DNA from 2 places in the Brevibacillus sp. AY1 genome. Region 1 is predicted to be linked to the other one. Evidence: riboswitches for the same ligand, from Rfam matches in the RefSeq annotation. Region 1 holds a riboswitch; the other holds the start of a gene.
What was found. A riboswitch is a leader RNA that binds a small molecule or an ion and turns the genes downstream of it on or off. The one in region 1 is predicted to bind FMN.
Positions count from the first base shown of each region.

Region 2: it holds a riboswitch for FMN, as region 1 does, so the genes downstream of both, ribD (bifunctional diaminohydroxyphosphoribosylaminopyrimidine deaminase/5-amino-6-(5-phosphoribosylamino)uracil reductase RibD) here and JZI27_RS04775 (ECF transporter S component) in region 1, are expected to answer to the same signal.

Region 1 covers NZ_JAFLPN010000003.1:14,925-18,057, forward strand. The annotation lists gene proS (proline--tRNA ligase) at 1-395, opposite strand, end outside; gene JZI27_RS04775 (ECF transporter S component) at 707-1,315, opposite strand; FMN riboswitch at 1,568-1,722, opposite strand; gene JZI27_RS04780 (molybdopterin-containing oxidoreductase family protein) at 1,812-3,133, opposite strand, start outside.
Region 2 covers NZ_JAFLPN010000001.1:597,648-600,780, forward strand. The annotation lists gene JZI27_RS03150 (M20 family metallo-hydrolase) at 1-999, shown strand, start outside; FMN riboswitch at 1,068-1,215, shown strand; FMN riboswitch at 1,353-1,503, shown strand; gene ribD (bifunctional diaminohydroxyphosphoribosylaminopyrimidine deaminase/5-amino-6-(5-phosphoribosylamino)uracil reductase RibD) at 1,632-2,744, shown strand; gene JZI27_RS03160 (riboflavin synthase) at 2,746-3,133, shown strand, end outside.

The DNA of each region.
Region 1 (3,133 bases):
CGATAGCTCTGTATCCACTGGCTGTACATGTGCCCGATAATGGTTTCCGAAGTCGGACGCAGCGCCAGCTTTTCTTCCAGCGGCTCTCCACCCGCCTCTGTCACCCAAGGCAGCTCTGGATTGAAGCCTTCGATATGCTCCTTCTCTTTTTGGAAAAAAGACTCGGGGATCAGCATCGGGAAATAGGCGTTGCGATGGCCCGTCTCTTTAAATCGTTTATCCATCGCCGCCTGAATTCGCTCCCACAGCTCAAATCCATCAGGCTTGAACACGATACAGCCGCGAACCGGTGTGTAGTCCATCAGCTCCGCTTTTTTGATCGCATCAATATACCATCTGGAAAAATCCTCGGACTGCGGCGTAATTTCCTTCACAAACGCTTTTTCCTGCTTCATTCCATGTCACTCCTTTTCAGAATAAAAAGCAAAAATCCCCCATCCCAAAAGGGACGGAGGATTAACTTCCGCGGTACCACCCTGATTAACGATTGGCCATAAGCCCCTCGCTCACTCAACGAACCCGATAACGGCGGGTATCCGGCACAGTTCTTCACCAGCGGCTTCAGGATGGGGTGCAGGTATGCCTGTGTATCAGCCTTCCAGACGTGGGCCGACTCTCTGGGACATGGCGAATAGCTGCGAGTCCTTTCATTGCCTTTTCAATCAGTGTATTTAAGTAAACATCTTAGCAAGCTGATGACGCGTTGTCAATTAATGGTTCTCACTTGCAAGCGCAGCGCCAGCTTGACGTACACCGGATAAGCGACCAACGCAAGCATGGCTCCCTTAAAGATATTGAACGGAACGATACCGTACAGGATCAGCGACCAGACACTGTCAGCTCCAAAGCTGGCGAGCAGCTGCTCCATCGGCATTTGATAGAGTGCTGCATAGGCAGGCAGCAGGAACCAGGCGTTCATGAATGCCATCACGACTGTCATCAGCAAAGCTCCGAGTGCCAGACCGGTGAGGAAGCCTTGCTTCCCTTTTCCGATTCGCTGCATCAGCACAGCTGACACAACGAAAATCGATCCAGCCAGCACATTGGCGATTTCACCAATGATCAGACCGTCTGTATTTTTAAACAGCATGTGCAGTGTGTTTTTCATAACCTCAATAATAATTCCCGCGACCGGACCGTACATCAGCCCGCCGATCAGAGCTGGCAAGGTGCTGAAATCCAGCTTCAAAAACGAAGGCATCAGCGGAATCGGAAACTCCAGGTATTGCAGAATGAACGCAACTGCAGCCAGCATGGGGATTGTCACCAGCCGTTGGGTTGACGTTCGCGATGAGTGCATCGCTGTTTCTTTCATGTGTACCATCTCCTCATTTTTCCTACTCCTTCTTGAGGAATGGCAACAGCTGCCGTACTTCACGCCTTGATCACCAAGCAAACGAACGAAAAAGCCCTGAGGAACAAAAGTCCCCAGGGCGGTTTTGCAGGCGTCTGACAAAGCATGTACAAAAAAGGGTACAAGAAACCAAGAGGGCTATCCAAGACGAAGCTCCCCCTGTTGCTTCTCCCGTTTGCACAGGCAAACAAGCACGTGTCATACCGTACTGTCGTCATCCTTCTCCCATCCAGACTGTACTGTCGGCTCTGGAATCACACCAGATCCTGCACTCCGTCGCTTTTGACAGCTCGGGAGGCTCGCGGGCTTAACATGCACAAGGCACGATTACCGCCGGTCGGGAATTTCACCCTGCCCCGAAGGAATGTGTAGTTGTTTTACAAGGTTTATTATATAGCGATTGTTTTTCATTTGACAATAGCTGAATGTTACCTATTTCCGATCAAAGTGCATGGAATTAATCCCACTTCGCTACAGCCACGCGTCCTGAGAAGAAGGTCGCCCCGCCTCCCATATCTGCGACACGCCCCGGCGTGAGCGCGTTGACGAAGTGCTTTCCTCCCGGCACGTCCGCCCACAAGCCTTGGCTGACCACGACACCCGGCAGTACACTTTCCCCGACAGAGACCGTAAGCTCGCACTCCCCACGATCGTTCCAGACTCGCACCAGATCCCCGTCATGGATACCAGCAGACTGTGCATCCTCCTGGTTCATGTACAGGCGCGGAATCTTCTCCATGCGGACATGCTTTTCGTTATTGGAAAACGTGGAATTGAGGAAGTTGTGGTTCGGCCCTGGAACAAACAGGTATGGATAGTCGTTATCTTCTGGCAATGGAATATACGTCGGCAGCGGCGGATAGCCTGCTGCTTCCATCCGGCTCGAATACAGCTCGATTCGACCGCTCGGTGTCGGCAAATTTTCGATAAAGCCGCGCTCTACCCGTGCCTTCGCGAATTTCTTCTCGCTCAGCACTTCAAGGTCAATTCCGTGCAAATAAGGATTTTGCGGTACGTCGAGCGCCTGCCGGATCATGTCTTCCTCTGTATCGTCGAACATAGCATCCTCAAAGCCCATTCCTTTGGCGAGCAAGCGAAATACTTCCACGTTTGACTTACTCTCCCCGTACGGAGCAATAACCGGCTGTTGAAGCTGAATGTAGTGATGCCAGTACGACGTGTAAAAATCCGTATTTTCATAGGATGAGGTCGCTGGCAATACGATGTCTGCATACCGTGCGGTTTCCGTCAGAAATAGATCATGCACGACCGTGAACAAATCCTCACGTTCCAGCCCCTGCCTCACTTTATTGCCCTCAGGTGCTACGAGCGCCGGGTTGCAGCTGTAGACGTACAGGGAGCGTACCGGGGGATCCAGCTCCAATAGCGCTTGGCCGAGCAAATTCATGTTGATGCTGCGTGTCTGTTTGTTCAGCAGTACATCCGGTCGCTGCATAGCGGTCTTGTTGTGCTCCAGAAATCCTTTGTTTCCCTTGATTGCTCCGCCGCCTTTGACCAGCCATTGGCCCGTGAGCGCAGGGAGACAGGCAATCGTCCGAACACACATGCCACCATTATCGTGATGCTGCAAGCCATTGCCGATGCGGATGAATGCTGGCGACGTCTCCCCGTAGAGTCTTGCCAGCTTGTAAATATCGTCGACAGGAACCCCTGTAATCGCGGAAACGGTAACTGGATCGTAAGCACGAACATGCTCTCGCAATTCCTCGTGACCTACCGTGTGCTTGTCTAGAAAGCCCAGGTCCACCATGTTCTCTG
Region 2 (3,133 bases), on a different contig from region 1:
CATATTGATTCTCAGCCATACGGAGGACGATTTGACGGAACCATTGGGGTACTCGGAGGATTGGAAGTCCTGCAAACCATGAATGAGCGGGGAATTGTGCCTGATCAGCCCATCGAGGTCGTTGCCTTTTGCGATGAGGAGGGATGTCGGTTCCAGAAAGGTTTGTTCGGTTCTCGGGGAATCCTTGGTAAGCTGGAGCCAGACGAGCTGGAGCGCACGGACAAAAACGGGATCACACGCAGGCAAGCGCTACTTGATTTTGGATGTGATCCAGATAGATTTGAGGAATCTCTCTATGCACAGGGAAGGATCGGGGCTTACTTGGAGCTGCATATTGAGCAGGGCCCGATTCTCGATTTAATGGAGGAGCCAGTAGGAATCGTCTCGGCGATCTCAGGACCGCTCTGGTGGACAGTAGAAATGACAGGATTCGCTGGCCACGCCGGTTCGGTACCGATGCTTATGAGGCAGGATGCCTTGCTTGGCGCTGCAAAAGTGATCGTAGCTCTCAACGATTTGGCCAAACTCGATCCGGCAGCACCGACGGTCGGTACTGTAGGACATCTGCAGGTGTTTCCTGATTCGCGCAACATAATCCCTGAAAAAGTGAGCTTCACCGTTGATTTGCGTGATATTGATTTGCATAGGCGAGATCAGCGGGAGCAGGAATTGCGGCAGGAAATCGAACAGATCGCAATGCAGCATGGTTTACGCTATACCATTACGGAAGATACCAATAGTAAACCTCGCTATTGCGCCCCCTGGATCAAAGACATCATTCGCGAAGAAAGCACCAAACTAAATCTTCGTGCTCCAGAACTGATGAGTGGACCTTTTCATGATGCGCTAGCCCTTTCGTATGTATGTGATTACGCGATGATTTTTGTGCGCTGCCGTGATGGGATCAGCCACAATCCGAAAGAATATGCCAGTTACGAAGATATCGCCTGCGGTACAGAGCTGTTGTACAAAACCGTGCAGCGTATGTGCGCAACCTGACGAATTCTGGGAAAAATATACAAAGCGTGACGTGTTGAAAAAGTATGTTATAATGGCAACAACTGAATACCAGCCTTCAGGGTAGGGTGTAATTCCCGACCGGCGGTAATGACGAACGCACGTCTGAGCCCGCGACTCGCCGCTTGTTGTTTGGGCGGCGACTGACTTGGTGCAATTCCAAGGCCGACGGTAAAGTCCGGATGGGAGAAGGTATTTGGATTAGTCTTTTGGAGCTGTTTTTTTGAAAAACGGCTTGAAAAAGGCTTGATTTTCGATGCCCTGAGTAGATCTTGCTCAAGGGCTTTTTATTTTTTCAGAGAGGAGGGGCAAGGGTAAAGTCTGAATTTCATAGGCACAATCTTCAGGGCAAGGTGAAATTCCTGACCGGCGGTAATGGCGCAATGCGTCTGAGCCCGCGACTCGTCATCCAAGCGTGATCGGTTTGACGACTGATCTGGTGAAATTCCAGAGCCGACGGTAAAGTCCGGATGGGAGAAGATGAGTTGTGCTTTCTCTAGTCTTCGTTTTTGAAAAACGGCTAGAGCAAGGCTTCTTTCCCTATGCCCTGATACCTGAATGGTGTCGGGGTTTTCTTATTTCTTGCGACCGTGCCTAGAAAGGGAGAGGAATGGATGAAAACAGATATTGACTATATGAGCATGGCGATCGATTTGGCGAAATCTGCAAAAGGACAAACAAGCCCCAATCCACTCGTAGGAGCGATCGTTGTCAAAAATGGAACCATTGTAGGCATGGGTGCTCATCTGAGAGCAGGAGAGCCGCATGCGGAGATCCATGCGTTGAAGATGGCAGGAAATCAAGCAGTGGGCTCGACCCTGTACGTTTCCCTGGAGCCTTGCAGCCACCATGGAAAAACGCCCCCTTGTACCGATGCGATTCTATCTTCTGGCGTTCGAAAAGTCGTAGTGGCTACGAAGGACCCCAACCCTCTGGTAGCTGGTTCTGGTGTGGATAAGCTGAAAGAGGCTGGATTGGAAGTAGTCGTTGGAATCCAGGAGCAGGAAGCGATACAGCTGAACGAAGTTTTTTTCCATTACGTACAGACCAGCCGTCCTTTTGTCACGCTGAAGACAGCCAGTACACTGGATGGAAAAATTGCGACATGTACGGGGCATAGTCGGTGGATAACGGGTGTGGCATCGCGTGAAGAGGTGCATGATCTGCGAAGAATGCACGATGCCATTCTGGTTGGCGTCGGAACGGTATTGTCGGATGATCCGGAACTGACGGCTCGACATGCTGGATCCATAGCTGGAAAACAGCCGATCCGTATCATTCTGGATCGCCAGCTACGTACACCACTGAATGCCCGTGTCACGCAGTGTGAAGATGCGAAGACCTGGATCATAACCACTTCAGCATCAAGCCAGAAGAAGACAGAAGAACTTACCGCAAAAGGGGTAACGGTGATTACGCTTGATGGAGAACTTCAGATCGATCATGTTCTAGCCGTGCTTGGGGAGAGAGGGATTACCTCCCTGCTAGTAGAGGGTGGGGCAGAAATCAACGCCGCTTTTTTGCAAGCTAAGGCAATCCAAAAAATCATCAGCTATGTATCACTCAAGCTAGTGGGCGGCAAAGCAGCGCCCTCTATATTTGGCGGCATTGGATATGCCAGCATGGACGATGCTGTCAGATTGGTGCATACCGAGATTAAACCTATAGACGAACAAGACATCCGCATAGTCGGGTACCCGCAGTGGATGGTAGGAAGGGGGCAGTAACATGTTTACAGGCTTGGTAGAGGAGATCGGAATCGTAGAATCCATCACCGGAAATCAGGAGGCATGCCGTTTGCGAATTCGTGCTCAAAAGGTGCTGGAAGGAGTCAGTATTGGCGACAGCATCTCGGTCAACGGTATTTGCCTGACAGTGACCTCCTTTTCTTTGCGTCATTTTGAAGTGGATGTCATGCCTGAAACGCTTCGCCATACCAGTTTGCGACAGCTCCAGCGCGGCCAAAAGGTCAATCTGGAACGGGCCATGAAGCTCGGTGATCGTTTTGGCGGCCATCTTGTATCTGGACACGTGGATGGTACGGGAACCATTTTGTCTCTGCAGTTGCATGCCAATGCTGTACGGTTTCGAATTGAAGCGACAGCCGAACTGCTTA